Regions from separate parts of the Pseudonocardia nantongensis genome, predicted to be linked through region 2. Evidence: predicted binding sites of a transcription regulator. Region 2 holds the regulator's gene; each other region holds the start of a gene.
What was found. Region 2 encodes LexA, which represses DNA repair genes until DNA is damaged. Its sites were predicted from a motif close to CGAACACGTGTTCG; they were not measured.
Positions count from the first base shown of each region.

Region 1 (5,708 bases), on a different contig from region 2:
AGGACAAGGCGCAGCCGATCGACTACAAGGACACCGGTCTGCTGCGGAAGTTCATCTCGGACCGGGGCAAGATCCGTGCCCGCCGGGTGACCGGAAACTGCCGGCAGCACCAGCGGGACGTCGCCGTCGCGGTCAAGAACTCCCGCGAGGTCGCACTGCTGCCCTACACCTCGACCGCGCGCTGACGAGGGGGAGAACGCACATGAAGCTCATCCTCAACGCCGACATCCCGAACCTGGGTGGACCGGGCGACATCGTCGAGGTCAAGGACGGCTACGGCCGCAACTACCTGCTGCCGCGCAACCTCGCGGTCGTCGCCACCCGTGGCGCCGAGAAGCAGGTCGAGCAGATCCGCAGGGCCCAGAAGTCCCGCGAGATCCGGGACCTGGGGCACGCCCAGCAGGTCGACTCGCAGCTGCGGAACCTGAACGTGACCGTTCCGGCGAAGGCCGGCGACAGCGGCCGGCTGTTCGGCTCGGTCACCCCGGCCGCCGTCGTGGACGCCGTGAAGGCGTCCGGCGGCCCGACGCTCGACAAGCGCACCGTGGACGTCCCGGGGCACATCAAGACCCTCGGCAAGCACCAGGTGCAGGTCCGCCTGCACCCGGAGGTCACCACCGAGCTGTCGATCGCGGTCATCGCGAGCTGAGCGGTGGCCGCGGCACGGTCCGCGGTGATCGGCTGAACACCGAGCGTAGTCAGGGCGGTGTCCGGAGCCTCGTGCTCCGGGCACCGCCCCTTCGCATGTCGGGGCCCGGTCGTGGGCCCGTCCGCGGCGGATGACGATGCCCGCCGGGGGCCGGGATGGACGGAGCGGCCGCGGACGGGTGATCCCATCCGCATCCGTTGTCACGCAGGCGACACGCCACGTGGTGACGGCCCGCTCGTCGGGCGGACCTGTGGACGCGCTGGGCGGCGAACGGTGTCGCCACGCCTCCGACACGCCCGGTCGGGCGCCATCGACGACACGCACGACGATGTTGTCCACACCGAGTATCAGCGCCCTGACCTGCCCTTATCGTGCAGATCGGTCCACTGTCCCCAGGCTGTCCACACGCCCGTCCCAGGTCGGGCGGTGTTCGTGCACAGGTCATCCCCAGATCGCTACACAGCACGATTAGGCAGGCCCGGCGCGCGGGCCTAGCCTCGGGTCACCTGCTCCGGCGGCGGGCATCCCGCGCGGCCTCCCGGCCGCGCTGCCCGCGCACGCCACCGGGAGCACGGAGATCACGGGGGATCCACGCGGCCGGCGCACGCCTCCGCTCGCGTGTCGAACCCTTGTTCGAGTATGGTGTGCACCGGGGGTGACGCTGCGTATGGCTCTGACGGACGATCGTCCCGCTGGACGTCCTCGTGCGGTCCGGGACGGCGAGGGCTCGCAGAGCGCCGATCCGAACGGCACCTTCGACCGCCAGCCACCGCAGGACCTCACGGCGGAGCAGTCGGTGCTCGGCGGCATGCTGCTGAGCAAGGACGCGATCGCCGACGTGGTCGAGGTGCTGCGCCCGGAGGACTTCTACCGGCCGGCCCACCAGACCGTCTACGAGACGGTCCTGGATCTCTACGGCCGCGGTGAGCCGGCCGACGCGGTGACCGTGTCGGCGGAGCTGCAGCGGCGCGGTGAGCTGGTCCGCCTGGGCGGGGCGCCGTACCTGCACACCCTGATCGCGACGGTGCCGACGGCGGCGAACGCGGCGTACTACGCCGAGATCGTCGGCGAGAAGGCGGTGCTGCGCCGGCTGGTCGAGGCCGGGACCCGAATCGTGCAGCTCGGCTATCACGGCAACGAGGGCGGCGAGGTCGACGAGGTCGTGGACCGGGCCCAGGCCGCGGTCTACGAGGTCACCGAGCGCACCACCACGGAGGACTACGTGGTGCTGGAGGAGCTCCTCCAGCCGACGATGGACGAGATCGACGCGATCGCCTCGAACGGGGGCATGGCGGCCGGGGTGCCGACCGGGTTCGCCGATCTCGACGCGTGCACCAACGGCCTGCACCCGGGCCAGATGGTCGTCATCGCGGCCAGGCCCGGGCTCGGGAAATCCACCCTGGGATTGGATTTCGCCCGGTCGTGCTCGATCCGCAACGGCATGACCAGCGCGTTCTTCTCGCTGGAGATGAGCAAGTCCGAGATCGTGATGCGGCTGCTCTCGGCGGAGTCCCGGATCCGGCTGGCCGACATGCGGGCGGGCCGGATGTCGGACGAGGACTGGACCCGGATGGCCCGGCGGATGTCGGAGATCTCCGAGGCGCCGCTGTTCATCGACGACTCGCCGAACCTGACGCTGATGGAGATCCGGGCCAAGGCGCGCCGGATGAAGCAGCGCAACGACCTCAAGTTGATCATCCTGGACTACCTGCAGCTGATGACCTCCGGCCGCAAGGTCGAGTCCCGGCAGCAGGAGGTCTCGGAGTTCTCCCGGCAGATCAAGCTCCTGGCCAAGGAGCTCGAGGTGCCGGTGGTCGCGATGAGCCAGCTGAACCGTGGTCCCGAGCAGCGCACCGACAAGCGGCCGATGCTGTCGGACCTGCGTGAGTCCGGTTCGATCGAGCAGGACGCCGACATGGTCGTGCTGCTGCACCGGCCGGACGCGTTCGAGCAGGACGACCCGCGGGCCGGTGAGGCGGACCTGATCCTGGCCAAGCACCGGAACGGGCCCACGACGACGGTCACCGTGGCGCACCAGCTGCACTACAGCCGGTTCTCCGACCTCGCGCACGGCTGATGGCCTTCGCGTCTCAGGACGGCCTCGATGACCTCATGACGCTTCGCCGCACGGCCCGTCCGAGCCGACCGGAGTCCGGGCTCCAGCCCGGGTCGTTCGGATGGGTGAGATCGTAGGGCAGCGAACTCGACCCACAGCGGCTCGATCAGGGATGCTGGCAGCAGAGGCGCGGACCCTCCAGGCGATCATCAGGACTTCAGCACCTACTCGCGTTGACTGTCGCGGCGGCCTTCGGGATTCCCTGACGCCGGGCCCTCGGGGGCGGGCTATTGCGAATCGGCGACTCGCTCACCCGCGAACACGTCCCGATCTCCGGCCCGGACGCGTGCCGGCGCTGGAGGACGGATGTCACGCCCACCAGTGACGGTCACCGAGCAGTGCCGCCTCGGCGCCGCGTCGGCGAAGATCACTTGGGTCCCACTTCGTCACCTGATCGACCAGCGACCGGCGGCCGGCGGGACTCGACAGATCGGCGATGACGTCGGCGTCGCTCAGGTCGCAGCCGATGACCCTGGCGCCGTGGTCACGAAGGATCGACGCTGTGGCGGCGCCGATTCCCGACGCCGAGCCGGCGGGGCTCACCAGATGGAGACGCGATCCCGGCGCGGCCCGGCGGGCCCGCCCAGCCGGGTGCAGAGGCCGGCCCAGGACCGGGCGGGGCCGGGCACGTGCTTCGGGCGTGGCCGGAGCCAGCGCAGGCCGAGATCCGCGTCGTCCGGGTCGACGACGATCCGCTCGCCCCGCGGGCAGCGGGCACCCGACCGGACCTCCACCAGTGCCCGGCCGCCGACCGCCTGGGCGCCGTACAGGCAGCCCGGCGGCACCAGCAGGCGTTGCCGGGTGTCCGCGTCCAGCAGGGCGACGGCGAGCCGGCCGAACGTCTCGGCCGCCGGCCGGGCGTCCACGACCACGGCGTAGCCGGAACCGTGCGACACGCCGAGCAGGACGGGGCCGGTCGGGTTCCCGTGCAGGCCGTGCACGGCGCCGTCGTCCAGCCGGTGCCGGCGGCGGAACCGGAAGCCGGTCGGCACCCCGCCCGGTTCGGTCGGTCCGGCGTGCCCGGGCGGTGGCAGCGAGGGGTCGAGCAGCAGCGCGCCCGGCACGACGGTGCGGTGAACGTGCATCGCTGCCCCTCCCGTCCCGGGCCGGCCACACCGCGAGCGGGGCGCGGCCGACTGTCGTGCTGTCCTGGTGACGACAACGAGCCGGGTGCACCTCGGTGACGCACCGCGACGCCACGCTGCTCCATCCGGGTGCACGCACGACCGGATCCCGGCCTCACTACCATCGGCGGTAGCGGATCGATCGACCTCGCCGAGCGGACGGAGCGGCCATGCCGGACGGCACGACACGATGCCGCGCCTGCCACGGCTCCGACGGCCCGGTCGTCCTCGACCTGGGTGAGCAGCCGCCGTGGGACCGGATGCCGCCGTGGGACACCCCGCTGCCGGACGCCGCGTACCCGCTGCGCATGTGGTGCTGCCGGGACTGCGGGCTGGCCCAGCTGGAGGCCGACGCCGAGCACGTCGAGGAACTGTTCGCCGTGGAGCCCCGGGCGGTCGTCGAGCAGAGCGACCGCTCGGTCTCCCGGCTCGCCGCGGAGGGGCTGCTCCGTCCCGGTGGCCGGGTGGTCGAGTTCGGCAGCCCGCACGGCGAGTCGTGGCTGCCGCGGCTGACCGGCCGCGGGATGACGGCCGTGGACCCCGCCGGATGCCCGGACGGGACCGCCGACCTGATCGTCGACTTCTACGGCCTGCTGCACGAGCCGGACCAGCACCGGGCGCTGCACCGCCGGGCGGCCGCGCTGGCGCCCGGCGGGACGCTGGCGATGCAGCTCCTGCCGTTGGGCACCGTGCTGCGCGAGGGCCAGTGGTACGACCTGCGGCACGGGCACTACGCCTACTGGTCGTTGCCCGCGCTGGACGCCGCGTTGCGCGGGTTCGGCCTCGGGGTGCACCGGGCCTGGCGGTACCCGCTGTCCGGCGGGACGTTGCTGGTCACCGCCCGCGCGGACGCCGCCCCGGACGCCGCGACCCGCGAGCTGATCGAGGAGGAGCGCGCGCTCGGGGTGACCGACCCGGCCGCGCTCGCCCGGTTGCAGGAGGCCGCCGACGACGTCCGGTGGCTGCGCGACTGGCTCGCCGCCGAGCGCGCCGCGGGCCGCACCGTGGCGGGGTACGGCGCCGCCTCCCGCGCGGTGCCGCTGATCTGCCGGGCCGGGCTGGACGCGGGCCTGCTCACCGCGATCGGTGATGCCGCGCCGGGCAAGCAGGGCCGGCGGATGCCGGGTACCGACATCCCGATCGTCTCCCCCGACGAGCTCGCCGCGGCCCGGCCGGACCGGGTGGTGCTGTTCCTGCCCGCGCTGGCCGACGAGGTCCGCGCGCAGCTCCCGGAGGTGGAGGCGGCGGGCGGCCGCTGGGTCGTTCCGGTCGCCGGCCGGGAGGCCGTGCAGACCCTGCCGCCGCTCGCGATGCTCGGGTCCCGCTCCCCCGGGTGATCCCGGCCCGCGGTCAGGCCGCCCGGTCCTTCCCGGTGCGGTGCGACCGCGACCGCAGCCAGGACGGCCGGCGGTTGCGCGGGGCCGGAGCGCCGCCGTCCCGCTCGGCGGTCCGGGTGATGTTGCGGACCATCCCCCCGAAGACGATCCCGTGGAACGGGGCCACCGACCACCAGTAGAGGTAGCCGGGCAGGCCGTGCGGGATGAACACCGCTCGCTGGTGGTAGCTGGACCCGCCCGGGCGCGGGCGCACCGACATCTCCAGCCACGCCCGGCCGGGCACCTTCATCTCGGCGCGCAGCCGCAGCAGTGCCTCGGCGTCGGGGCCCCACTCGTCGTCGTGCGGCTCGACCAGGCGCTCGACCCGCCACCAGTCCAGCGCGTCGCCGGTGCGCAGGTCGTGCGGGTCGCGGCGGCCACGCGACAGGCCCACCCCGCCGACGGCCCGGTCCATCCAGCCGCGCACCGACCAGGCCAGCGGG
Region 1 is NZ_JBKGXT010000004.1:149,616-155,323, reverse strand. Features, by position in the region: gene rpsR (30S ribosomal protein S18) at 1-185, shown strand, start outside; gene rplI (50S ribosomal protein L9) at 203-649, shown strand; gene dnaB (replicative DNA helicase) at 1,317-2,726, shown strand; gene ACLFMI_RS06275 (hypothetical protein) at 3,075-3,308, opposite strand; gene ACLFMI_RS06270 (dTDP-4-dehydrorhamnose 3,5-epimerase family protein) at 3,305-3,850, opposite strand; gene ACLFMI_RS06265 (class I SAM-dependent methyltransferase) at 4,060-5,226, shown strand; gene ACLFMI_RS06260 (SDR family oxidoreductase) at 5,240-5,708, opposite strand, start outside.
Region 1: dnaB (replicative DNA helicase) is a predicted target of LexA. The motif match lies at 1,272-1,285, and genes of this name have one in related genera.

Region 2 (5,708 bases):
GCCTCGGCGCCGACGGGGTGCTGCGCGTCGTGCGCTGGGAGAAGCTCACCGGGGACGACTCGGTCCCGGAGCCGGTGCCCGGCGTCGAGTGGTTCATGGACTACCGCAACGGCGACGGCTCGGTCGCCGAGATGTGCGGCAACGGGGTGCGGGTCTTCGCCCGCTACCTGCACGAGCGCGGCTGGCTGCCCGGCGGCGGCCCGATCGGCACCCGGGCGGGGGTCCGCACCGCCGCGATCGGCGAGGAGCCCGGCGGCGCGGAGCCGGTCGTGTCGGTCGACATGGGCCCGGTGCGGGTCGGCCCGGCCGCGGTCGCGACCACCGGCGACGCCCGCTTCGACGGCGTCGCCCTCGACGTCGGGAACCCGCACCTGGCCTGCGTGACGGCCGCCGACCCGGACGCGCTCGACCTCACCCGCGCCCCCGGTCACGACCCGCAGGTGTTCCCACACGGCGTCAACGTCGAGTTCGTGACGCCGCTCGACGGGCCCGCCGACGGCGGTCACGTCCGGATGCGGGTGCACGAGCGCGGGGTGGGGGAGACCCGGGCCTGCGGCACCGGGACCGTCGCCGCGGTCGTCGCCGCGCTGCGGGCCGCCGGGCACGACACCGGGGACGTGCACGTCACGACGCCGGGCGGCCGGCTGCGGGTCACCGTGGCGGCCGGCACCGCGGACGCCACCGGGACCACGGTGCTGCACGGTCCCGCGGTGCTGCTCGCGACCGGTGAGCTGGACCGCGCCTGGTGGGACGCGCAGGGCTGAGCCGGTGGATCCCGTCGCGCCGGCCGGGCGAAACGGACCGGACAGCGACCCGCCGGTCGTGGGACACTCGACGTCACGATGACTGAAGCCCACACGCCCGTCCCGCCGTCCGCCGGGGATCTCGAGCTCGAGGAGCGCTCGTCGCTCCGCCGGGTCACCGGCCTGTCCACCGAGCTCACCGACGTCACCGAGGTCGAGTACCGCCGGCTCCGGCTCGAGCAGGTCGTGCTCGTCGGCGTGTGGACCACCGGGACCTCCGAGCAGGCCGAGGTGTCGTTGGCCGAGCTGGGCCGCCTCGCCGAGACCGCCGGCTCGCAGGTGATGGACGGCATGGTGCAGCGCCGCTCGACGCCGGATCCGGCGACGTTCATCGGCTCCGGCAAGGTCGACGAGCTCGGCGAGACGGTGCGGGCCACCGGCGCCGACACCGTGATCTGCGACGGCGAGCTCTCGCCCGGCCAGCTGCGCCAGCTCGAGGAGCGACTCAAGGTCAAGGTCATCGACCGGACCGCGTTGATCCTGGACATCTTCGCCCAGCACGCCCGTTCCCGGGACGGCAAGGCGCAGGTCGAGCTCGCCCAGCTGTCCTACCTGCTGCCCCGGCTGCGCGGCTGGGGTGAGGCGCTGTCCCGGCAGGTCGGTGGCCGCGCCGCGGGCGGCGTCGGTATCGGCGGCCGCGGCCCCGGTGAGACCAAGATCGAGTTGGACCGCCGGCGGATCCGCGCCCGGATGTCGAAGCTCCGCCGCGAGATCGGCGCCATGCGCCAGGTCCGGCAGACCCAGCGCGGTAACCGCACGCGCAACGAGATCCCCTCGGTCGCGATCGTCGGCTACACCAACGCCGGCAAGTCCAGCCTGCTCAACCAGCTCACCGACGCGGGGGTGCTGGTCGAGGACGCGCTGTTCGCCACCCTGGACCCGACCACTCGCAAGGCCGAGACCGCGGACGGTCGGGCCTACACCCTCACAGACACCGTCGGGTTCGTCCGGCACCTGCCGCACCAGCTGGTCGAGGCCTTCCGCTCGACGTTGGAGGAGGCGGGCCGGGCCGACCTGCTGGTGCACGTCGTGGACGGCTCCGACCCGCTGCCCGACGACCAGATCGCCGCGGTCCGCGAGGTGCTGGTGGAGGTCGGCGAGGAGCAGGGCGGGGCCATGCCCACCGAACTTCTCGTGATCAACAAGACGGACACGGCCGGGGACCTCGCGCTGGCCCGGCAGCGGCATGCCCACCCGGAGGCGGTGTTCGTCTCGGCGCACCGCGGTGACGGCATCGCGAAGCTCCGCGAGCGGATCGCCGGGTTGCTGCCGCGTCCGGAGTACGAGGTCGAGCTGCTGCTGCCCTACACCCAGGGCGGGCTCGTCGCACGGGTGCACGACGAGGGCGAGGTGCTCGCCGAGGAGCACACCGGCGACGGCACCCGGCTGCGGGCCCGGGTCGGCCCGGAGCTGGGCACCGCGGTGCAGCCCTTCGCGGTCGCCGGGGGGCCGGCGAGCACCGGGCCGGCCGCCGGCACCGTCGACGGCGACCTGCCGGCTCCCGCCGTCGGCCCCGGGCGCTGAGCCGCCGGAGCCACCCGGGAAGTCGGCGCGGGGTCCGGCCGGCCCGCGCGGCGAGAACCGGGACCGTCCTCGCCGCCGCGGCAGCGCTCGTGTCCCTCGGGGTGCCCGCGGCCTCGGCTGGGTCGGCGGCGCCCGGGGCCGCGCCCCGGCCGGCCTGCACGGTCGAGGACCCGCGGGTCGCGGAGCTGTCCGGGCTGGTCGCGGCCGGCCCGGCCGGCGCGCCCGCATCCGGGTACCACGCGGTCGTCGACGGCGACGGGCCCGCGCGGGTGTACACGCTCGACCCCGGGACCTGTGCGGTCACCGGGGTGCGGGAGGCGCAGGCCGGGGTCACCGACGTCGAGGATCTCGGGACCACCCCGGACGGCACGCTGTGGCTGGCCGACATCGGCGACAACCCTGCGCAACGGGACACGGTGCGGCTGGTGGTGGTGCCGCCGTCGGGCCCGGCACGGGTGCACGAACTCACCTACCCGGACGGCCCGCGTGACGCCGAGGCGATCCTGGTCTCCGACGACGGCGTCCCGCTGATCGTCGACAAGACCACCGGGGCGGCCGGGGTGTACCGTCCCGCCACCCCGCTGGACGGCGCGCCCGGCCCGGTCCCGATGACGCGGGTCGCGGACGTGGTGCTGCCCTGGTCGGGCACCAGTGGGGGGCCGCTCGGCCCGTCCGGGTCCCGCACCGTCACCGGTGCTGCGGTCGGTCCGGCCGGCAGCCCGGACCGGGTCGCCGCACTGCGGACCTACACCGATGCCTGGCTCTTCCGGCTGCCGGCCGGTGCGCCCGCCGATGCGGATGCGCTGGTGACGGCGCTGCGCGGGTCCCCGCTGCCGGTGCCGCTGCCGGACGAGCCGCAGGGGGAGGCGGTGGCGCTGGACGGGCAGGGAACCCTGCACTCCGGCAGCGAGACACGCGGTCTCACTCCGGCGGCGATCCGGGTGGTGCCGGGGGCCGCGGCCGCGGCGACCGCTCCGGCGGCCCCGGTCGTCGGCCAGCCGATGGTTGCGCCGCGGGTGGGCACCGTGCCGGACTGGCTGCCCGCCGCGGCCGGGAGCGCGGTCGTCGTGGTGCTGCTGCTGGCCGGTGCCGGGGCGATGGTGCTGCACGGTCGCCGTCGGCGCCGGGGCTGATCGGTCCGCCGCGACGGCACCGTCGGCGCTGGGGCGCCGACGGACGCCCGCCCGGTCTCAGAGGCGGCGCAGGACCGCCACCACACGACCGAGGATCGACGCGTCGTCACCCGGGATGGGCTGGTAGGCCTCGTTCGCCGGCATCAGCCAGATGTGCCCGTCCTTGCGGCGCAGCGTCTTGACCGTGGCCTCGCCGTCGATCATCGCGGCGACCACCTCGCCCTGCTCGGCGACCGGCTGCTGGCGCACGACGACCCAGTCGCCGTCGGTGATCGCGGCGTCGACCATCGAGTCGCCCTTGACGTTGAGCAGGAACAGCGTCCCCTCGCCGACGATCTCCCGGGGCAGCGGGAACACGTCCTGCACCGCTTCCTCGGCCAGGATCGGCCCGCCCGCGGCAATGTCGCCGATGAGCGGGACGAACGCCGGCGCGGGGCGTTCCGAGCGGACCGCCTCGGTGTCTGCATCGGTGCCGTCGCCGGCCGCCGCGGTCTCCGGGCTGCGCACGTCCACCGCCCGGGTGCGGTTCGGGTCCCGCCGCAGGAAGCCCTTGCGTTCCAGGGTCCGCAGCTGGTGGTGCACTGACGACGTGGAGGTCAGTCCGACCGCGTCGCCGATCTCGCGCACGCTCGGCGGGTAGCCGTACCGGTCGACCCAGTCCCGGATCACGGACAGGACCTTGCGCTGCCGGGGGGTCAGCCCGCGGGTGTCGCCGGGTTCGGGGAACTCCCGCACCTGCGCGGAGCCCGGGCTGGCGGGCGCTGCACCCCTGGACTCGCCGCTCGCGGACGCGTCTGCTGACTCGTCGGCTCCCATTGCTTTCGCCTCCTCTGGTGTACCGGCTCGAACAGTAGCCGCCACCGGGCAATTCGCCAAACATGCGTTCGAACGACACGCCGGTGTGTCGTGGCTTCCGTCGGCGTCCGGTGGTACAACATCGCACGAGCGTTCGATCGAACAACAGTGCGATCACGTGTGGCTGACCGGCACCGACGGTCAGCACGCGGGGGAGAGGTGGCGATCGTGGTGACGACGATGACGACAACGGCACTCAGGGCATCGGCGAGGACTGCCGTGCCGGTGAGGTCTGTGGTGCCGGTGAGGTCTGCGGTGCCGGTGGAGGCTGCGGTGCCGGTGGAGGCTGCGGTCCCGGTGGGGCCTGGGGCGCCCGTGGAGGCTGCGGTCCCGGTGGGGGCAGCGGTGCCCGCAAGGACTGCGGCGCCGGCGGAGGCGGCGGCGCCGGGGAGACCGCGTGGTGCGGTGCCGCCTCCTGTCCGGTCGCGGGGGCGTGCGATGTGTCCGCAGACGTTGCCGGACCGTGCCCGGACCGAATCGGCGTCCCCGGGACGGGGTGGTCCGGCGCCCCTGGGCGGCACGGTGCGGGCTGCCGGGGTGCTGCTCGCCTCCGCCGCGGCCGTGGTCGGGCTCGGCGTGCTCGCCGAGCTGTCGGCGGCCGTACAGGCGCCGGCGAGCGCGCCCACGTCGGTGTCCGCTCCGGTCTCGGTGCAGCACTCGGCGCCGCGCTGACGATCACGGGTTCCGGTCGCGATCCGATTCTGTCGGTGGCCGGTGCTACACAGCTCGCACGCCCGTTCGACGGCCCCGGGGAAGGGTCGCCGGAGGGTGCGCAGGATATGCGGCCGGCTGTGGCCGGGCGTCGAGTGCGATCGGCGCGTGCGTCCCGGTGAGCCGGGGCGGGCGTCCCGGAGGCAGGAGGAGTCATGCCAGAGCTCGAGGTGCGGGAGCAGGTCCGGCGGGTGGCGCGTCCGGCGGCGCGCCGGCCATGGGCGGCGCCGTGTACCGGTCCGCGGCGCCCCCGGTCGGCGGTGCCGGCGCCGCGCACCGTGCGGCCGCTGGACCGGCGCTGCGTGGCACCGCCCCGTGTCCGCCGGAGCGTGGCGCGTGCCGGCAGCCGCATCGACCGGCTGCTGGCCCCGATGGCGGTGGTGCTGGCGTCGGCGACCGTCGTCGTGCTGCTCGGCCTGCTCGGCAATGTGGCGGCCGGTTGGAACGGCGCGCCCGCGGCCGCGCCGACCGGACCTGGGGGGTCCGCGGTCGAGGCGACGTTCGTCCGTTGAGTTCGGAGCGGGCCGCCACGTCCGTGTGCCAGTAGTTCTCGGGCCCGGCCGGCATCGTAGGGCGCTCGGACGATCCATCGGGTGGCCGGCGCGACTGTGGCGGACGGATCCACGTTGCGCGCTCCGCGTTCGCGGGCGTCCTCGATGATCACGGGAGCGATCGAGTTTCG
Region 2 is NZ_JBKGXT010000013.1:63,868-69,575, forward strand. Features, by position in the region: gene dapF (diaminopimelate epimerase) at 1-764, shown strand, start outside; gene hflX (GTPase HflX) at 843-2,327, shown strand; gene ACLFMI_RS15530 (hypothetical protein) at 2,417-3,460, shown strand; gene lexA (transcriptional repressor LexA) at 3,518-4,276, opposite strand; gene ACLFMI_RS15540 (hypothetical protein) at 4,838-4,987, shown strand; gene ACLFMI_RS15545 (hypothetical protein) at 5,182-5,538, shown strand.

Region 3 (5,708 bases), on a different contig from region 2:
CCTGGACCCGGTGCAGGCCCGGCGCGTGCCCGTCCGGGAACGCCGGGACGACGACGTCCGCGCCGCCGGTCAGCGCCTGGTTCGACACCTCGGAGGGGTCGGCGACGATCAGGTCCGGCTTGTACCCGGCGCTCAGCAGGGCGTCCGCGCCCGCCCCGACGCCGATCATCACCGGCCGGTACTCCTTGAGGTAGGTCTTGAGCCGCTTGAGCACGGGCGCGTGCTCGAAGCCGGCCGCGACCACGAGCACCTGACGTCCGTCGAGGGTGATGTCGAGGTCGGGGACGCCGTACCCGTCGAGCAGCAGCGAGCGCTCGCGGCGCATGAACTCGATGGTGTTCGCGGCGAACGCCTCGAGCTGGTGGGTGAGCCCGGACTTGGCCTCGGCCAGCGCGTCGGCGACCGAGTCCTCGGTCTGCTCCCGGCCCTCGCCCAACGGCTGCTCGCCGGTGTAGAGCACACCGTCGGACAGCCGCACCCGGGCGCCGTCCTTGACGGCCCGCAGGATCTCGGTGCCGCAGTCGTCGACCAGCGGGATGCCGGCCTCGACCAGCACCTGCGGGCCGAGGTTCGGGAACCGGCCGGAGATCGACGGCGAGGCGTTGACCACGGCCGCGACGCGCGCGGCGACCAGGGCGTCCGCGGTGGCCCGGTCCAGGTCGACCGCGTCGAGCACCGCGATGTCGCCGGGCCGCAGGCGGCGCAGCAGTGCCTCGGTGCGGCGGTCGGTGCGGGCGGTCCCGGTCAGTCCGGGCAGCTCGGGTCGCGAGCGGTGCAGCAGGCCGGACAGCTTCATGCCGGGCACTGTGACACCCGGGGCGCGTGCGGCGACGCAGGCACGCCGCACCGTGACCGGACGTTCACCGACCGGGTGCATCCGCCCGTCCACGCGGTCCCGGAGTCCGGCCGGGTCGCTCAGCCCGCCCTGGTCCGTGGCGACCGCCGCCCGCGCTGCGCCGCGGGTCGGCCGGTGCCCGCACGGCGGGAGCGGGCCTCCGCCAGGTCCGCCGGTCCGGACGACGAGGCGCCGGTGTCGGTGCCGGCAGCGGCCTCGGTGTGGGCGGCCTCGGTGTGGGCGGCCTCGGTGTGGGAGCCGGCCCCCGTGTCAGCACCGCCCTCCGTGTCGGCGCCGGCCCCCGTGTCGGTGCCGGCTTCGGTGGCGGAGCCGCCGATGGCACGGTCTGCCTCACGGTGCGCGGTGGCCGCGGCGAGCAGCTCCTCGGCGTGCGCCCGGCCGGTGTCGGTGTCGTCCATCCCGGCGAGCATCCGCGCCAGCTCACCGGTGCGCTCGTCGGCGCCCAGCCGGCGCACGCTGGAACGGGTGATCCCCGTGTCCGACGCCTTCTGCACCACCAGGTGCCGGTCGGCGTAGGCCGCGACCTGCGGCAGGTGGGTCACGACGACGACCTGGTGCGAGGCCGCGAGCCGGGCCAGCCGGCGTCCGATCTCGACCGCGGCCCTGCCGCCGACCCCGGCGTCGACCTCGTCGAAGACCATCGTCGGGACCGGGTCGGACCCGGCCAGGGCCACCTCGAGGGCCAGCATCACCCGGGACAGCTCGCCGCCGGAGGCGCCCTTGTGCAGCGGCTGGGCGGCGGCGCCGGCGTGCGGGACGAGCCGGATCTCCACCTCGTCGACGCCGCCGGATCCGGCGTGGCACTCCCGCCCATCGACGACCAGCGCCGGCCCGCCGTCCCCGGCCGGTCGCGGTGCGACGCCGACCTGCAACCGGGCGTCGCGCATCGCCAGCCCGGCGAGCTCGGCGGTGGTGGCCTCGGCGAGCCGGCCCGCGGCCTCGGTGCGCGCCGCGGTGAGCGCGGCCGCGTGCCCGGCCAGCTCGGTCGCCAGCTCGTCCCGGCGGGCGGCGAGCCCGGCCAGCGCGTCCTCCGAGGTGTCCAGGCCCTCGAGCCGCTCGCGGGCCCGCTGCGCCCAGTCCAGGACGCCATCGGTGTCCGCGGCGTACTTGCGGGTCAGCGACTTCAGCTCGGCCTGCCGGGCGAGCACCTGCCCGAGCCGCTCCGGGTCGGCGTCGAGCCGGTCCAGGTAGCCGGACAGCTCAGCGGCGGCATCGGCCAGTACCGAGGCCGCCTCCGCCAGCCGCGGGCCCAGCTCCTCCAGCTCGGGGTCGCCGCTGCCCTCGGTCAGCGAGCGGGCCTGCCCGGCGAGCCCGAGCGCTCCCGCCGACTCCCCGTCCTCGGAGCCGGACAGCGCGAGCCGGGCGCCCTCGGCTGCCGAGCGCAGGTCGTCGGCCTCGGCCATCCGGCGGGCCTGCTCCACGAGCTCCCGGTCCTCCCCCGGCTGCGGATCGACGGACTCGATCTCGGCGAGACCGTGCCGCAGCATGTCGGACTCCTGGGCCAGCCGGCGCGCGTTGTCCCGGCGCTCCGCCAGCTCGCCGACGACCTCCAGCCAGGCCGTCCGGATCTCGGTGTAGGCGGCCAGCGGGGTCGCCACCGCGGCACCGGCGAACCGGTCGAGCAGGGCCCGCTGGTCCGCACCGCGCAGCAGGCGCAGCTGGTCGTTCTGGCCGTGAACGGCGAGCTGGGCCTCGGCGAGCCGCCCCAGCACGCCGACCGGGACCGACCGGCCGCCCAGGTGCGCCCGGGACCGACCGTCCGCGGACACGGTCCGCGCGGCGATCAGGGAGCCGTCGTCGTCCGGCTCGGCGTCGAGCTCCTCGGCCAGTCCCAGCGCCGCGGACGAGGCCGCGAACCGGCCCTCGACGACGGCCCGCTTCGCCCCCGCCGACACCCGCGAGGACTCCGCCCGACCGCCACCGAGCAGGTTCAGACCGGTCACGACCATCGTCTTGCCGGCACCCGTCTCACCGGTCAGCACGGTCAGGCCCGGGTCCAGCTCCAGGGTGGCATCGTCGATCACGCCGAGTCCCTGGATCCGCATCTCGGCCAACATGCGGCGGACCATACGGCCCGGCACCGACGGCGGGCACCGTCGACACGCACGAATCCCGAACATGTGTTCGTACGGTCGGTCCGGTGCGGCGAACGGTCACCGCCCGCCGCGGGCGAGGTGTCGCTACCCGCCCGGGCGGCCGGGGCGCGCCGGATCGTCGGCGCCCTCGGGCGTCCCGGTTCCGCCGGTGCGGCGGGTCGGTGCGGCACCGTTGCCGTCGACGGTCGGTGCCGCGGCCGGGGGAGCCCCCGCGGAGCCGGACGGCGGCGGCGGGACCCCGGTGTCCTCGCGGGCCCGGGCGTCACCGGTGCCGCGGATCTGGTCACGGCGCAGTTGCTGGGCTCCGCGCCAGCCGCGTACCGGGAGGTCGAACTTGCGGACCAGCCGGTCGGCGAACGGCTGTGCCGCGAGGCGGACCATCCGCACCGGCTCCGCGGCCCGGGACAGCTCGACCCGCGCGCCGGACGGGACGGAGACGGTGCGTCGGCCGTCGCAGTCGAGCACCGCCGACTGGCCGCCGGCAGACACCTCGATGGCCACCACGCTGTCCGGGGCGATCACCATCGGGCGGGCGAACAGCGCGTGCGCGTTGCTCGGCACCACCAGCAGGGCGTGCACCTGCGGCCAGATCAGCGGGCCCCCGGCGGAGAAGGCGTAGGCGGTCGACCCGGTCGGCGTCGAGCACAGGACGCCGTCGCAGCCGAACGACGACACCGGGCGTCCGTCCACCTCCAGGACCACCTCGAGGATCCGGCCCCGGGTGGTCTTCTCGACGACCGCCTCGTTCAGCGCCCAGGCCCGGCCGAGGGCATGCCCGTTCGACCGGACCACGACCTCGAGGGTGGTGCGTTCCTCGACCGAGTAGTCACCAGCGGCCAGCGCCCGCAACGCCTCGTCGAGCGTGTCCTCCTCGGCCTCGGCCAGGAACCCGACGTGCCCGAGGTTGACCCCGAGCAGCGGCACACCGGCCGGGCGGGCGAGGTCGGCGGCGCGCAGCAGGGTGCCGTCGCCGCCGAGCACCAGCACCGCCTCGGCGCCACCGGCGCAGTCCGGGCCGACCGGCACCGGGAGCGGGGCGAGATCGTCCGGCAGGGCCGGTTCCTCGCCGAGCACCGCCCACTCGTCCGCGAGCACCCGGGTGCGCACCCCGAGCCGGCCGAGTTCGGTGATGACGTGCAGTGCCGTCCGCCGGTTGTCCGGCCGGCCGGTGTGCAGGACCAGCAGGATCTCCCTCATGCCGGTCCCTCCGCGACGGCGGTGGCGAGCATCCGCTCGACGTCGGTGCCTGCTCCGGCACCGGTGTGCTGCAGGTGCAGGAAGTACTCGACGTTCCCGGACGGCCCGGGCAGCGGGCTGGCGGCGGCACCGCGCACGGCCAGTCCCAGCCGCGCGGCGACGTCCACGACCTCGCGCAGCGCCGCGGTCCGCAGGTCCGGATCCCGGACGACCCCACCGGCACCGAGCCGGGACCTCCCGACCTCGAACTGCGGCTTCACCATCGGTAGCAGGTCCCCGCCCGGCGCGGTGCACGCGGCGAGCGCGGGCAGCACGGTCCGCAGCGAGATGAACGACAGGTCGGCGACGGTGAGCTCGGCCGGGCCGCCGATGTCGTCCGGGGTCAGGGTGCGGACGTTGGTGCGGTCGTGCACCCGGACCCGCTCGTCGCTCTGCAGCCGCCAGATCAGCTGGCCGTACCCGACGTCGACGGCCACCACCTCGTGCGCTCCGCGGTGCAGGAGCACGTCGGTGAACCCACCGGTGGAGGCCCCCGCGTCCAGGCAGCGCCACCCGGCCGGGTCGACGCCCGGGAACGCCTCCAGCGCGCCGAGCAGCTTCTTGGCCCCGCGCGAGGCCCAGTCCGGCCCGTCGTCGTCCGCGACGACGACCGGGGTGTCCCGCTCGACGAAGGTGGCCGGCTTCGCGGCCGGCATCCCGTTCACCGTGACGCGGCCGGCGGCGATCAGCTCGGCCGCCTGGCCCCGCGAGCGGGCGAGCTTGCGGCGGACCAGCTCGGCGTCCAGCCGGGCGCGGGTGACGGCCACCTCAGGTCCGCTCCGAGCCGGCGCTCAGCGCGCGGCCCAGCGCGGCGTGCACCCGCTCGAACGTGGCCGGATGCTCGGTGATCGGCCGGTCGGACAGGTCGGCCAGCGCGGCGACGGCCTGCTCGACGTCCGCGCGCAGCGCCGAGACCGGCTGCTGCTCGGGCGGCCGAGGATCGCCGGGCGGGGGTGCGCCGGGCGGGGGGACGGTCATTCGATCTCCGTGGACGAGGGACTCGCGGTCACGGTAGCCGAACCCTCCGACGGTCGTCGGAGGCGGCGGCCGGGGCCCGCCCGAGCGAGCGGGACCGGCGGCCCGCCGGGGCCGGCCGTGCGGGCGGCGTCGTACCTGTTCAGCCGCCGGTGAACCCCAGCTCACGCAGGACGGACGCCGCCGCGTCACCGTCTGCCCGCACGCCGCCCGGCGGGCGGCCGTCCCAGGCTGCCGCGCACAGTGCCCGCAGGGCGTCGTGCACGGGGTCGGCGGAGCCGTCGCCGGTGCCGGTGAGCAGCAGGCCTGCGGCGTCCCGCTGGACCGTCCAGCCGGGACGCGGTCCGGGGGACAGCTCGTCCGGACGGCGGGTGAGCGCGGCCAGGTCGGCGCCGATGTAGTCGGGGCGCAGCTCCGGCGGTGCGGTCAGCAGTTCCGCGGCGTCGCTGACCCCGGTCAGGACCAGCAGCGACGGCGCGCCGAGCGCGTTGGCGCCTTCGATGTCGGTGTCGAGGCGATCCCCGACGACCAGCGGCCGGACGTGG
Region 3 is NZ_JBKGXT010000029.1:3,206-8,913, reverse strand. Features, by position in the region: gene steA (putative cytokinetic ring protein SteA) at 1-796, opposite strand, end outside; gene recN (DNA repair protein RecN) at 916-2,913, opposite strand; gene ACLFMI_RS24470 (NAD kinase) at 3,037-4,149, opposite strand; gene ACLFMI_RS24465 (TlyA family RNA methyltransferase) at 4,146-4,955, opposite strand; gene ACLFMI_RS24460 (hypothetical protein) at 4,957-5,166, opposite strand; gene ACLFMI_RS24455 (HAD-IIA family hydrolase) at 5,306-5,708, opposite strand, start outside.
Region 3: recN (DNA repair protein RecN) is a predicted target of LexA. The motif match lies at 2,970-2,983, and genes of this name have one in related genera.

Region 4 (5,708 bases), on a different contig from region 2:
GGACCAGGACGTGGACGGGCTCGAGCTGGTCGTCCGGGACAACGGCAGCACCGACGGCTCCGCGGACGTCGTGCGCGGTTTCGACGACCCGCGGATCCGGCTCGAACGTGCCGAGGACACCGTCCCGCTCGCCGAGAACTGGGCCCACGTCGTCGGCCTGGCCCGCGGCGAGTTCGTGAAACTCCTCTGCGCCGACGACATGCTGGCACCGGGGGCGCTGCGCACCCAGCTCGCGGCGCTGCGCGCGGACCGGTCGCTGGCACTGGCCGTCGGCCGGACCGACATGATCGACGCCGACGACCGGGTGCTGTTCCGCGGCAGGCACCTGCCCCGCTCGGTGCTCGGCACCCGGTCGGCCACCGACGTCTCCCGGGCCGTGGTCCGGCACGGCGGTAACCCGATCGGTCCGCCGGTCGCCGGCACGTTCCGGCGGGCGGACTTCGAGGCGGTCGGCGGGTTCAGGGACGACCTGGAGTTCACGATGGATCTCGACCTGTGGGTCCGGCTGCTCGCGCGGGGCAGGATGCACGGCGACCGGGCGACAGCGGCGAGCTTCCGGGTGCACCCCGGCTCGGCGTCCGCGGCGACCAGCCGGGAGCAGCTCACGACCCAGCGGGAGTTCACCCGCCGGTTGATCGCGAACCCGGCGGCCGGGATCCGCCGCCGGGACCGGGTGGCCGGTGTGGTCGGCAGCTACGCCGCGATGGCCCGGCGCCGTGCCCTATTCCTCTACAGCACGGTCCGGCGCCCGGCACCCACCGCGGTCCGGACGGGCTGACACCACCGGTTCGCACCGCGTGCTCGTCCGGCGGCGTTCTCAGCTCGCCGCAGCCGCCCGGCTCCGCCGCCGCGTCGTCGTGGCTCCGGCCGCACCGCCGGAGCCCGCGGTCTTCGACGTGCGACGCGGGCGCACCGGCGAGTCGTCCGGGGTCACCAGGTCGTGCAGGAACCGTCCGGTGTGGCTCTCCGAGTGCGCCGCGACCTGCTCCGGCGTGCCCTGCGCGACGACCGTCCCGCCGCCCGCGCCGCCCTCCGGCCCCATGTCGATGATCCAGTCCGAGGTCTTGATGACGTCCAGGTTGTGCTCGATGACGATCACCGTGTTGCCCTTGTCGACCAGCCCCTGGATCACCGCGAGCAGCTTGCGGATGTCCTCGAAGTGCAGGCCGGTGGTCGGCTCGTCCAGGATGTAGACGGTCCGGCCGTTGCTGCGCTTCTGCAGCTCGCTGGCGAGCTTGACCCGCTGCGCCTCGCCACCGGACAGCGTCGGTGCCGGCTGGCCCAGTCGCACGTACCCGAGCCCGACGTCGACCAGGGTCCGCAGGTACCGGCTGATCGACGTGATCGGGGCGAAGAACTCGGCCGCCTCCTCGATCGGCATGTCCAGGACGTCGGAGACGGTCTTGCCCTTGTAGTGCACCTCCAGGGTCTCCCGGTTGTACCGGGCGCCCTTGCAGACCTCGCACGGGACGTAGACGTCCGGCAGGAAGTTCATCTCGATCTTGATCGTGCCGTCGCCGGTGCACGCCTCGCACCGCCCGCCCTTGACGTTGAACGAGAACCGGCCCTCGGCGTAGCCACGGACCTTCGCCTCGGTGGTCGCGGCGAACAGCTTGCGGACCTTGTCCCAGACCCCGGTGTAGGTGGCCGGGTTGGACCGCGGGGTCCGGCCGATCGGCGACTGGTCGACCCGCACCAGCTTGTCCACCTCGTCGACGCCGTTGATCCGGGTGTGCCGGCCGGGGACCTGCCGGGCCCCGTTGAGCCGGTTCGCCAGCGTGGTCGCGAGGATGTCGTTGATCAGCGTCGACTTGCCCGAGCCGGACACCCCGGTCACCGAGATCATCCCGCCGAGCGGGATGTCGACGTCGATCCCGCGCAGGTTGTGCTCGCGGGCCCCGACCACGGTCAGCGCCCTGCCCGGATCGAGCTCGCGGCGCTGCGGCAACGGGATCGAGCGCCGGCCGGACAGGTAGGCCCCGGTCAGCGACGTGTCGTGCGACTCAAGGTCGGCGACCGTTCCCGAGTGCACGATGTGCCCACCGTGCTCACCGGCGCCCGGGCCGATGTCGACCGCCCAGTCGCAGGCGCGGATGGTGTCCTCGTCGTGCTCGACGACGATCAGGGTGTTCCCCAGCTCCTTGAGCCGGGTCAGGGTCTCGATCAGGCGCCGGTTGTCCCGCTGGTGCAGCCCGATCGAGGGCTCGTCGAGCACGTAGAGGACGCCGACCAGGCCGGACCCGATCTGGGTGGCCAGCCGGATCCGCTGCGCCTCGCCACCGGACAGGGTTCCGGCGGCCCGGTCAAGGGACAGGTACTCCAGCCCGACGTCGAGCAGGAAGCCGAGCCGGGCCCGGACCTCCTTGAGCACCGCGCCGGCGATCATGGCCTGGCGGTCGTCGAGCACCATGCCGTTGAGGAAGTCCGCGCACTCGGCCACCGACATCGCGGAGACCTGGGCGATCGACCGCTCCCCCAGGTCCTTGTGCGGCAACGTGACCGAGAGGACCTCGGGGCGCAGCCGGGCACCACCGCAGGCCGGGCACGGGATGTCCCGCATGTAGCCCTCGTAGCGCTCGCGCTGCGACTCGGACTCGGTCTGCTCCAGGCGCCGCTCCAGGAACGGCATGACGCCCTCGAAGTTGGCGTAGTACGAGCGCTCGCGACCGTAGCGGTTGCGGTAGCGCACGTGCACCTGGTCCTCGCTGCCCTGCAGCACCGCCTTCTGGGCGGTGGCGGGCAGCTTCCGCCAGGGGGTGTCCATCCGGAACCCGACCGCCTGGGCGAGCCCGGACAGCAGCCGGCCGAAGTACTCGGCGTTGTGCCCGGACGACCACGGCGCGATCGCGCCCTCCTCCAGCGACCGCTCCGGGTCCGGGACGACCAGCTCCGGGTCGACCTCCTTCTTGATGCCGAGGCCGGTGCAGGCCGGGCAGGCGCCGTAGGGACCGTTGAAGGAGAACGTGCGGGGCTCCATCTCGGTGACGCCGAGGACGTGCCCGTTCGGGCAGGCCATCCGCTCGGAGAACCGGCGCTCCCGCTCCGGGTCGTTCTCCGGCAGGTCCACGAAGTCCAGCACGACCAACCCGTCCGCCAGCCGCAGCGCGGTCTCCACCGAGTCGGTGAGCCGCTGCTTGGCGGTCGCCTTCACCGACAGCCGGTCGACCACGACGGAGATGTCGTGCTTCTCCTGCTTCTTCAGCGTCGGCGGGTCGGACAGCTGGTGCACGACACCGTCGACCAGCGCCCGGGAGTACCCCTGGGACTGCAGCGTGGAGAACAGGTCGACGAACTCGCCCTTGCGGGTCCGCACCACCGGCGCGAGGACCTGGAACCGACTGCCCTGCTCCATCTCCAGGACCTGGTCGACGATCTGCTGCGGGGTCTGCTTCTCGATCACGTGCCCGCAGGTCGGGCAGTGCGGGATGCCGGCGCGTGCGTAGAGCAGGCGCAGGTAGTCGTGGATCTCGGTGATCGTGCCGACGGTGGACCGCGGGTTGCGGTTGGTCGACTTCTGGTCGATCGAGACCGCCGGGGACAGCCCCTCGATGAAGTCGACGTCCGGCTTGTCCATCTGGCCGAGGAACTGCCGGGCGTACGCCGAGAGCGACTCGACGTACCGGCGCTGCCCCTCGGCGAAGATCGTATCGAAGGCCAGGCTGGACTTGCCGGAGCCGGAGAGACCGGTGAACACGATCATGCTGTCCCGGGGCAGGTCGATGTCCACGCCCTGCAGGTTGTGCTCGCGCGCACCGCGCACGACCAGCCGCGGACCGCTGGGGACCGGCGACGCACCCGGCGACAGGGCGGTGCCGGGATCACGGCGGTCGGTGCTCGGGTCGCTCACGATGCGCGCCTCCTGGGATGGCGGGGTCGGGGTCCGGACGGACCCGGTGACGCCCACAGCGATCGGAACCTTCCCGCGGCCGGACTCCGCCGGCCGGGAAGGGTGTCTCCGCGTCCGGCCCGATGCTAGGCGCGACCACCGACAAGAACCCGTCGACCGGGGGTACCCGCAGGTCCTCCTCGGTGGATGCGCCGCCGCCCGCGCCGCGCGGTGCCGCAGCGATGATACTCGTACGCATGTTCGAGATCGTGGCCGGGGCGCGCACCACCGCACCGCGAGCGGGCGGGTCCGCGCGACCGGCGGGTTCACCCCAGCGGATGTCGGACCCGGCCGATACGCTCCCGGCCGTGGACGTCCTGGAGAACTACACCGGTCACACCGACCCCGGCGGGGCGGCGACGCGCCGCGACCTGGACCGGCTGAGCATCACCAAGCTCTCGGTCGGCGAGATGGACAACAACGCCTACCTGCTCGTGTGCAAGGCCAGCGGCGAGGCCCTGCTGGTCGACGCGGCCGCCGAGCCGAACCGGCTCGCCGACCTGATCGGCGCCACCGCCGAGCGACCGGACCTGCGGCACCTGGTCACCACGCACCGGCACCCGGACCACTGGCAGGCGCTCGGCGCGGTCGCCGGCATGTTCGAGCCGCGGCTGATCGCGCACCCGGTCGATGCGCCCGAGCTGCCGGCACCGATGGACGAGTTCGTCGAGCACGGGGACCGGATCGCGTTCGGGGAGCTCGAGCTGGAGGTGATCCACCTGCGCGGGCACACGCCGGGCTCGATCGCGCTGCTCTACCGCGGCGAGGACCGGCCGCACCTGTTCACCGGCGACAGCCTGTTCCCGGGCGGGCCGGGCAAGACCTGGTCCGAGGGGGACTTCCACCAGCTCGTCGGGGACCTGGAGTCGCGGGTGTTCGACAAGCTGGGCGACGACACCTGGTTCTACCCGGGCCACGGTGACGACTCGACGATCGGCGACGAGCGGCCGAAGCTGTCCGAGTGGAAGGGCCGCGGCTGGTAGCCGCGCGGGATCCGCGGGCGATCACCTGTCTCCCGCTGAGCCGAGCTGCTCCAGTACATCACGCACGTAGCGGGCGTGGAGGCCTGACAAGCGATCCGTCGACAATTGTGCCAGCGGCTCCTCCGAGTTCGCCCCGAGGAAGGGGGCGCGGCGTGCGAATACCTCGCGGGGACGGATGAGGAAATTCGTGGTGAGAACGGCGCCACCATGACCGAGGACGAATTCGAGAACTCGAGCCAAGCGAGTACTGCCGCGGTTGTATCGCGACAGCGAACTCGTGACCAGAATTTCGCTGGCGCCAGTCTCAATGCTGCCCAACATTTGCAAGAGGTCGTCATCGACAGGATCGAGCCCACAACGCACCTGACGCCCGAGCCATGCCACATCATCATCCAGCTCTGCCGGCGGCGTGGCGCCATGCTCGACGTCGGAGAGTCGCGGCGGAGCATGCCCAACGGATGGCCCGCGGATCGCCTTCCTCCCACCGGACCCGGCCGCGAGCGCCATCGCACGAAATGCCGCACAAGCCCGACGTGACTCGACTACCGACGAGAACACACCAGCAGGGGGCGCGGCCTCGTCCTGGTCCGCGTTGTGGTTGAGCCATCGGTTCAGGGCGCCAGTCGCCAGATATGTGATCCGAGCGAGCATACCGCCGTCGACCGGCCCCCGAGAGTGAGCAGTCTCCAGCACACTGTTTCGAACAACTACCGCCGTGTCCGCCTTCGAACCGATCGGCGCCTCATCTGGCAAGAACTGCGCGACGTCGTCCAGGAACGGAGCTCGCAGCAATCGCCGCGCTGCCTTACCGCTGGCAGCGTAGTCCAGCGCTCGACGTT
Region 4 is NZ_JBKGXT010000034.1:17,058-22,765, reverse strand. Features, by position in the region: gene ACLFMI_RS25940 (glycosyltransferase) at 1-778, shown strand, start outside; gene uvrA (excinuclease ABC subunit UvrA) at 818-3,805, opposite strand; gene ACLFMI_RS25930 (MBL fold metallo-hydrolase) at 4,195-4,869, shown strand; gene ACLFMI_RS25925 (hypothetical protein) at 4,891-5,708, opposite strand, start outside.
Region 4: uvrA (excinuclease ABC subunit UvrA) is a predicted target of LexA. The motif match lies at 4,077-4,090, and genes of this name have one in related genera.